DNA from 3 places in the Oceanobacillus sp. FSL K6-0127 genome. Region 1 is predicted to be linked to each of the others. Evidence: riboswitches for the same ligand, from Rfam matches in the RefSeq annotation. Region 1 holds a riboswitch; each other region holds the start of a gene.
The links. Region 1 has a riboswitch for thiamine pyrophosphate ahead of tenA (thiaminase II). Riboswitches for the same ligand answer to the same signal wherever they lie in the genome.
Positions count from the first base shown of each region.

Region 2: it holds a riboswitch for thiamine pyrophosphate, as region 1 does, so the genes downstream of both, MHH64_RS18530 (YkoF family thiamine/hydroxymethylpyrimidine-binding protein) here and tenA (thiaminase II) in region 1, are expected to answer to the same signal.
Region 3: it holds a riboswitch for thiamine pyrophosphate, as region 1 does, so the genes downstream of both, MHH64_RS19765 (3-oxoacyl-ACP reductase) here and tenA (thiaminase II) in region 1, are expected to answer to the same signal.

Region 1 covers NZ_CP150287.1:567,816-571,011, forward strand. The annotation lists gene tadA (tRNA adenosine(34) deaminase TadA) at 1-370, shown strand, start outside; RNA gene ffs (signal recognition particle sRNA large type) at 437-702, shown strand; TPP riboswitch at 888-990, shown strand; gene tenA (thiaminase II) at 1,190-1,879, shown strand; gene dnaX (DNA polymerase III subunit gamma/tau) at 2,082-3,196, shown strand, end outside.
Region 2 covers NZ_CP150287.1:3,781,439-3,784,634, forward strand. The annotation lists gene MHH64_RS18525 (ECF transporter S component) at 1-525, opposite strand, end outside; gene MHH64_RS18530 (YkoF family thiamine/hydroxymethylpyrimidine-binding protein) at 518-1,126, opposite strand; TPP riboswitch at 1,223-1,329, opposite strand; gene MHH64_RS18535 (sigma-70 family RNA polymerase sigma factor) at 1,445-1,984, opposite strand; gene purU (formyltetrahydrofolate deformylase) at 2,622-3,196, opposite strand, start outside.
Region 3 covers NZ_CP150287.1:4,044,283-4,047,478, reverse strand. The annotation lists gene MHH64_RS19770 (LLM class flavin-dependent oxidoreductase) at 1-1,164, opposite strand, end outside; gene MHH64_RS19765 (3-oxoacyl-ACP reductase) at 1,246-1,998, opposite strand; TPP riboswitch at 2,149-2,248, opposite strand; gene MHH64_RS19760 (DNA alkylation repair protein) at 2,504-2,749, opposite strand; gene MHH64_RS19755 (hypothetical protein) at 3,079-3,196, opposite strand, start outside.

The sequences.
Region 1 (3,196 bases):
ATATAACGATGAAATCATTGCAAGGGGCTATAACTTGCGAGAATCCTCGCAAACGACGCTTTCCCATGCTGAGCTTGTTGCCATTCAAGAGGCAAATGAAAAGATTGGAAGCTGGCGACTAGAGGATTGTACGCTCTACGTTACATTGGAGCCATGTCCGATGTGTGCAGGTGCTATTGTCCAATCGCGAATTAAACGTGTTGTATATGGAGCAACTGATCCGAAGGCAGGATGTGCGGGCACATTAATGAATTTATTGAATGAACCTCGCTTTAATCATCAGGTTGAATTAACGGCAGGTGTTTTACAAACAGAGTGTGCTGCATTACTAACGGATTTCTTTCGAGCACTTCGAAAAAGAAAAAAATAGTCGTAAACCGGGCGTATCCGCTTTTGATGTTGCATTTTGTCGATAATTTCGCTATAATGGTAAATACCGTGCTAGGTGGGGAGGTAGCGGTGCCCTGTACTCGCAATCCGCTATAGCGAGGCTGAATTCCCACTCTAGGTGTGGCGATTTTATGGTCTGCCTTAAGGGAGTGGTGTTGACGCCCGGGTCCTACGCAACAGGAACCCATGAACCCTGTCAGGTCCGGAAGGAAGCAGCAGTAAGTGGAATTTTCTGTGTGCCGTGGGGAAGCCTAGGCCGAGCCATGAACTTAAGTAACGCATAGGGTCGTCACATCGAAAGTGGGTGCACGGCTACATAATGCAATCAAACACTCTTTTAAACGCTATAAAGCATTTGAAAGAGTGTTTTTAAATTCACCTAGAAAAAATCTTTCTAAGCTGCATGCCATATGGATAAGAGTTGGATGTTGGGATTTTTTTCGTGTGAATTATTTTACTTTTATGAAAAAATGGAATAAGATAGAAATAGAATATAAAAAATCCACTAGGGGTGCCATTTGGCTGAGATAAGATTCATTTCTTGATCCCTTTGAACCTGAACTGGCTAGTACCAGCGTAGGGAAGTGGAGCTGGTGACGTATACATAATTCTGTAACTGTATATAAAACCACTCCATTTCGGGGTGGTTTTTTTGTTCTTCATTCTAAATTTATAGAAAGGAGATGTTTTGATGGATGTTATTGCAAAAATAAGAGAAGACTAGCCGTTTATTTTTAATATTACCAATGAAGCTGTAGTAGAAGTAGGCTATTAAACAAAATTAGGGGAGGAATTTTCTATGCGTTTTTCAGAGTTATTGCGAGAGGCTACGAAAGAGAGTTGGAAATTAAGTCTAAATCATCCGTTTGTACAGGGTATTGTAAGTGGTGATTTGCCACTGGAAACATTCAAAAATTATATTCTGCAGGATATCTATTATTTGAAGCATTACGGCAAGGTGCATGCTTTTGCGGCTGCACATTCAGATGATTTTCATGTTGCTGCTAAGCTGGCAGAAAAAGCAAAGAAAACAGCAGAAGCAGAGCTAACAGTGCATAAGGAGCATGCAGGGATTTTAAAGATTACCAATGCAGAAATTGAGAATTTTAAACCTGCACCAACTGCCTATGCTTATACATCGCATTTGTACCGTGCATCGTTGTCCGGAAGTTTAGCTCAAATTGTAGCTGCAATGCTACCATGTTACTGGTTATATGCTGATATTGGTTTGACTTACAAGGACGCAAAACCGAAAGAAGAAATTTACCAAAATTGGCTGAACACGTATGGTAGTGAGTGGTTCCAAGAGTCCACACAGGAAATGATTGACCTGCTCGATGGATTAGCGGAAAAGGCAAGTGAAACAGAAAAAGAGAAAATCAAAGAGCAGTTTATTCTTGCGAAAGAATATGAGCTCGCATTTTGGGAGATGTCCTATACATTTGAAACATGGCTTTCGGAAAAAGCAACGAATCCGGCATCTGTTTAAAATTATAAAAACCAGGGTGGCTGATGATATGCCATCCTGGTTTCTTAGTCCCATAGAACAAACAAATCTTCTCCACCTATAACGAAATGTGATAGTAACTCCAGATGAATGTTACAAAAAATATATTTAACCCTGTTTTGGTTCACATTCACCCCTAAAATCGGGTATAATTAGAAATAGATCATAGAGGGGAATCTGTATTATGAGCTATCAAGCTTTATATCGCGTTTGGCGTCCAAGAACTTTTGAGGATGTCGTAGGACAAACACATATTACGAGAACACTGCAGAATGCGATTGTACAAGATAAATTTTCGCATGCTTATTTATTCTCTGGGCCAAGAGGAACAGGGAAAACAAGTGCTGCCAAGATTTTTGCCCAAACAATTAACTGTGAGCATGCACCAGTCAAAGAACCATGTAATGAATGTGATGCATGTCGTGGCATTTTGGATGGCTCGATTTCAGATGTTATTGAAATTGATGCTGCATCCAATACGAGTGTCGATGATATTCGTGAAATCCGAGACAAGGTAAAGTATGCTTCAAGCGCAGTACCATATAAAGTGTACATCATTGATGAGGTACACATGATTTCAATTAATGCATTCAACGCATTACTAAAAACGTTAGAAGAACCACCAAAACATGTCGTCTTTATTTTGGCAACGACCGAGCCACATAAAATTCCATTAACGATCATTTCTAGGTGTCAGCGATTCGATTTTAAACCGATATCCAATCAGGCAATTGTAGATCGTATGCAAACGATTATGGAAGCAGAGAATATTTCTGTTTCGAAAGAGGCATTGGATACTGTTGCATTAGCAGCAGAAGGTGGAATGCGTGATGCGTTAAGTATTCTGGATCAAGCAATTTCCTATAGTGAGGACCAGGTAGAACTCGATGATGTGTTGGCTGTTACTGGTGGTGTTTCCCAGAAAGTGCTCACCGATATCGTAAAGGCCATGCATGAAAAAGATGTGGAACAGGCGTTACAGCTATTGGATGATTTGATCCAACGGGGGAAAGATCCTGGACGATTTGTATATGATCTGATTTATTTTATGCGTGATCTATTGCTTTTCAAAAGTGCTCCATCGCTAGAAGGATTGTTGGAGAGAGCAAGAGTGGATGATAACTTCCTTGCGCTTTCTGATTCTGTATCAACCTCATGGATTCAGGATGCAATTATCCAACTGAATCAGTGCCAACAAGAGATCAAGTGGACGAATAGTCCAAAGGTATTTATCGAAATAGCGGTACTCACGATTACCAATCGTTATCATGCCCGGGAGCAGGCGACAGCTGATGTTGA
Region 2 (3,196 bases), 1.2 Mb from region 1:
ACCTGTTTTAGCTAGTCCATCACTCAATGCCTTTCCTAATAATCCAGCAATCAATGCTCCGCTAATTAGTCGAATAATGAACATTGCTAGAACATAGCCTGTAGCTAAAGCAGCATAGCCACTCATGAAATAACCATAAATAAAACTGGTGATAGCTGATCCCATTCCCGCTGCCATTAATACCCAAGTCGAATAATTCTTCCATTTAGTTGCTGCAAATACAGCTTCCGCACCGATACCTTGAATCATTCCAGTAACAATGAGCATTGGTCCAACAGCATTTCCGATTAACACTTCGACCATAGCTGCTATCGTTTCAGATAAAAATGCGGCCCCAGGCTTCCGTATAATGTAGGCTGCAATAATCGAAACAATAAACCAAATACCAAAAATAAAGTCATAGCCAATTGGTCCAAAGAAACCAACTAAGACTGCTCCAACTGGCAAAAAAGCTAAATAGACGACTGCGAACACAACGGACAAGGCTGCTAATACAACTATTTCTTTAAAGCGCCAATTATTCATTTTGATTCGTTCCTGTATGGGATGGACTGTTCGCTGACATCGAAACGGTCATTACCGTATGACTTGAGCCGCCTTCAACGGTTGCTTTAAACACTTTTTCCAATCCATCAAATATTGCAATCGCTTCACCATCTAATCGTGTAGCATAATGGGCGTGACTAACATCTACGTATTGCTTCATTGCCTCAATTTGACTGTAAATTACATCCATATAATTACCGCCGCCCAATGGATACAAGGAAAATTTTGCTGCAACCCGCTGGTTTATATGTTTGACATGCTCTGCATTCAGCGGAATCTCATCTTCTGCCATATAAGCCTCCCCCATTGAATCCCCAGGACATCCTAATGAATACGTAGCTTCAAATGCAACATGTTTCCCACTTTTTGCTGCATGAGCAAATATCGCCTTTGTCACATCAAAAACATGTGTCAGCTTTCCTCTTACAGTTGTTGTTACATCATCTGTATCCATATGAACCTTCGATGTATCTGCCTCCTCTAAAGCACCTTTAATAATCTCGATAAACTGATCACTCATCGGATGAATTGAAAAACTAGCTCCTGCAATATCACTTTCCGTACAAGTTTGATGTACCATTGTAAATTCCTCCTTGTTATATATATTTCCAAACAAAAAAACTACATCCCTGGGGAATGCAGTCTACATGTATATATCGATATCAATAGAAAGATATACAGATTGACTACACTTCCCCACGCTAGTATTATCTAGTTCGGGTGCAAAGGGTCAGAACAATCCAGTTCTTCTCAGCCGCTTTCACAGCTCCCCTAGCGTAAAAATAATGATGAAGTTTTCTGTCTTCAAGATACCACAGGCTTGATTTATTGTAAAGCACTTATTATTTTTAAAATTTAGTAATTGAATACGTTACCCATTAGACTATATATCCTTTTACTAATATCTAGCCACTCCACATTTTAACTTTCTCCTAGCCTCTTTTCCCCAGCTTTTTACAGCCTCCATCGAAACACCTTCTTGTTCAGCAATTTCTTTAACAGACATGTTCTCGATAATAAAATAGGTTACCCATTTCCATTGATTTCCGGTAAGTTGTTTTTTCACATGTTCCCAAAAAATCTCATCAGTTATCGGCTTTTCAGCTATCATCATTGGATAGGAAATAACATGACTACGATAACAATTTCCATTATGGAGAAGTCTTTTCTGTTCAATATTCAAAAGTATCTGCTTTTCCTTCTCTCTATTTGTCTTACGTATTAAATCTATCAAACGGTTGCGAATTATATAGTTGAAGTATGTTGCGAATGGGCCTTTATCTGGTTGATGCTTCTCGTATGCATTCCACATCGCCACTAAACCCTCTTGAAAAAACTCCTGTTCGGTGTCTCTAATATTTAATCGATGGATATGATAGTGAATTCTTCGCTCATTTTGTTCAACAATCTCTTCAAATGTTACGTTGTTATTGGTCATTCAATCCCTCCTCGTCTAAAATACACATTGGCTTTTAGACTTTTTCGTTCGATTTACAACCCTGTTCACTTTGATGGTACAAAGATAAAACGATTAACGAATGCTAGTCCGTTATTTCTTCTTTTTCTAATCACCTTCATTATAGAACAAATGTTCCTATTAATAAAGTGTTTTCCTTTAAGTAATTAATAGAAATGTGGGAGAGTTATTATTGAAAACATGTGATTTATGCGATTCTCATTGGAGCGCTCACTGACTGGATTTTTGCAGATTAACATGTCATGCCGGCTCTTTCCTTTTCGAAAAATTTCTTAACTCGATTGTTTTTGTTTCTAAGTATCCGCGCCTCGGCTGTTTCTTCTCATCATTTCATCCAAAACGACCGTGACTGCTTTCTTATCGATAGATTCTTTTTTGCTCTTTCAACCAAATTAACCGACACACATGTCTGCTGGGAAGCTTTCCAGAGGAGGCTGAGACCGTATTCTCAAAATGCTTCCGCCCGCAGTATTTCGTGGGGGAGTTAGCTCATACCATGGAGCTTAGAACCAGGTTATTTTTATAATGACTAAAATATCTGCAAGTCGAAACTAAGCTATAAAAAAGAACCAGCTCATGATCAGAACTGGCCCTTTGATTAAAATACAATTGTTTTATTTTTATAGACAAGGATGCGGTCTTCGAGATGCCATTTTACTGCTCGAGCTAGTACACTTCGCTCAATCGATTGGCCAATTTTTTTCATATCATCTCCATTATCACGGTGATCGACTCTGCCAATATTCTGTTCGATAATTGGCCCCTCATCCAAATCATTCGTTACATAATGTGATGTCGCACCAATCATTTTCACTCCACGCTGATAAGCACGCTCATATGGTTTCGCCCCAATAAAAGCTGGTAAAAATGAATGATGGATATTAATAATACGGTTTTCATAATGCCCTACAAAATCTGGTGTCAGAATCTGCATATAACGTGCAAGCACAATTAAATCGACTTCATATTGTTCAAGCAATTGCTTCTGTTTTTCTTCCACCTGATGACGTATTTCCTTATTCGCTGGTATATAATAAAATGGAATGCCCAGCGATTCGACCATCTCACGAGCAGTCTCATGATTACTTATCACAAGTGCAATGTTTGCCATTAGATCGCCACTTTGCCATTCCCAAAGGAGCTCTAATAAGCAGTGCGGTTCATTCGAGACAA
Region 3 (3,196 bases), 970 kb from region 1:
AGCAACACCAGCTTCAAACCAGACCTCCATTTGATCCACAATTTCTTCGGGTGTACCTATTAGTGTGTGATGTCCACCGCCTGCACTGAGATAACCTAATAATTCTTTTACTGTAGGCTGGGTATCATTGATAATTTCCAGTATTGTTTCGTAACGTCCAACTGGACCAGTAAATTCTTCTACTGGAGGTAATGGAGGGACTGCTTTATCAATTTCCCAATTCGAACAGTCCTGCTGAATAAAGAAACTCAACTGTTTTAAAGCTGTTTCAATAGGTAATTGCTCATCTAAAGCTGCTTTTTTGGCTAAAGCTTCTTCACGTGTATGCCCTACATAAGTTACTAGGCCTGGGAATACTTTAATATGTCTATTGCTGTCTTCGCTTTGTTTAACTTGTTCATCTAATTTTTTATGAAAACTTTTTGCTTGCTTTAAGTTCCACGACACGGAATAGACTGCATCGGCATATTTTGCGGCTAATGCAATGCCTTGTTTAGATGCCCCCGCTTGCATGGATACTGGCTTGCCTTGCGGACTTTTTGGCGTGGTGGATGGGCCATGCACTTTAAAATACGTACCATCGTGATGAAAAGGCTGAATGTTTGATGGGTTTATCAATTTTCTTTCTTCCCGCTGATGCAGAAACGCATTATCATCCCATGAAATAAATAACTTATTCATTAAAGCAGCGAATTCATCTGCCTTTTCATAACGTTTGTCACGAGGAGGCAGCTCTTCCATACTATGATTCAACGCCTCTAAATCAGTCATGGAGGTAACGAGATTCCAGCCAACACGCCCTTTTGTAATATGGTCTAAGCTTAAGAGCTGCCGGGAAGCTGTGAAAGGATTAGAAAAAGTGCTTGAAATTGTTGCAACTAATCCAACATGATTTGTCACTTGGGAAATAGCTGTTAAATTGACTACTGGATCAAACCAAAATGCTGGCATATCACTGGCATGTTTAGCCGGAAATGATTGATTATCAGCAAAAAATACTGCATCAAAATAACCTTTTTCCGCAACCTGTGCTAAAGATTGATAATAAGAAATCTCCCCAATATGTTCAATGCTTGAGTCAGGCATTAACCAAGCAGCTTGATGGTGTCCGCAACCATACAGCAAAACACCTAAATGCAGTTGTCTTTCTTTCGTTTTTGTCATTTATTTACACCTCAACATACATCATTATTAACTGTCTTGTACATTCCGTTTTTGAAGGATCAGCTATCGTATTTTAAGCTATTAGTTCATTGTTAAACCGCCGTCTATTGTGAAATTTTGCCCTGTAATACCGTCAGCATTTTCTGAAGATAAATAAGCGACCATATTGGCTACATCTTGAGGTGTGGTCACTTTCTTCAATGGCGTTGATTGAGCAATTAAATCGAATACTTCTGGTGTTGTAACGGCACTCGCGTTAGTTGTTTTTAATAATCCACCTGAAACTACATTCGCTTTTATGCCATATACACCTAATTCGGCAGCGATATTACGTGTAAAACCGATTAATCCAGCTTTTGCTGTTGTATATTCATGGTAGGGTACAACAGGATTTTGATATAAATTTGTACCAATGCTTATAATACTTCCATTTTGTCGTTCAATAAATTGGGGGATGACGCTTTGAACGACATTAAATGCTGCTTTTAACGTACCATCCAGTTGTTTTTGATAATCTTCCCATGTAAGTTCTGTGAAGGATTTTTGTTTGGTTGGATCAAACTTGAAATCTATTAATGCATTATTGACGACAACATCTATTTGGCCAAAATATTCCGTTGCTTTTTTTATCAATTCATCTACTTCTTTACGATTTGTTACATCAGCCCGAATGGCAATAGCATTCTCTTCACCAATCTCAGAAACGAGCTTCTCAGCAGCTTCTTTGCTTTGATAGTAGTTGATAACCACTTGAAATCCTTGCTGTGCCAATGTCTTTGCAATAGTTGCCCCTAACCCTCTGCTGCTGCCTGTTACTAATACTGTTCTAATCATCCTAACCACTCCTATACTATTAATTTAGCGTGAAACTTACATCATAAAAATGATAGATAAAATAAAAAATACGCAACCTTCCCATAGGAAAGCTGCGTAAAAACAAATAACTACATATTAAGAATAAGGCATAAATGTTCTTTAAGTATGTATTTAGAGTTTACACTTTCCTACGCTAGTTTCAACTAGTTCAGGTTCAAAGGGTTTGAGTAATACTCATCTCAGTTAAATAACACCCCTAGTGCATATAATTAAGTTATATCCATATGTTATAATCTTTAGAAATTTATGTCAAGGGAATAGGGATGGTTAACGTAATTTTATGATTTTTTGCTATAAAAACGTGATTGTTTTTTTATTCAATTTATACTATTGATCATAATGGATTCATATTTATAATCGATCATTAATTAACAGAGTTTAGGTTCCTTAAAAGGTTTGTTCAAATAAATGTTTTCTCAACAACAAAAAATCATTAGGGTCGCAGCAGACACACATACAAACATTAAAAACCTGCATATTTAGCAAACTGTTCAAATGTATTTTCATTCTCTATCAAACCACATATCCCACATTGAATACGGTATTTTGGCCCCTTATACATCTGATGGAACATTTCCGTACTCTCATCTGTATAACTTTCCAGTAATTCTCCAGTTTTTGCGTCTAGTTTAACAGGTATTGCGATTTGCTCAATGAGATTAAAGCGGGATTTATTTGTTTTGCAATTTGGACAACGGTATGGCTTGATCCGTATTGCACCTCCATATGTCTTTTAGTGATGACAGTCATTTTCTGATTTTCATGTTTATTGTGGCCTATTTGCTTTTTATTATTCGGGAAACTGTTTGTTTGGGAGTTTTGTTTTGGTTAATGAGCTTCTAAAACAACGTGTGGTGGATATTTATATACAACTTGTTAGTATCTTTCACTATAGCCGATAAGGATGAATGAAACGTTAAAGTCACTTTTCGATAACATTTTTTCAATGGTTCCCTCTTTCAGTTCATTGGCCAAGTCTAAAATATCGGTAACGGCCTGTTTCAATTCACTCACCTGATTTTGAAGCCGTTGCAGTTCCTACAGTTGCGCCGACGATAAATCCGTTTCCTGTTGCCACTTGACGAGTTGCCTTTCGTAGATCGGCGCAAATTCAAGCTGTTCCGTGTAGGATCGGATGACACGGTTGACTGTGGCA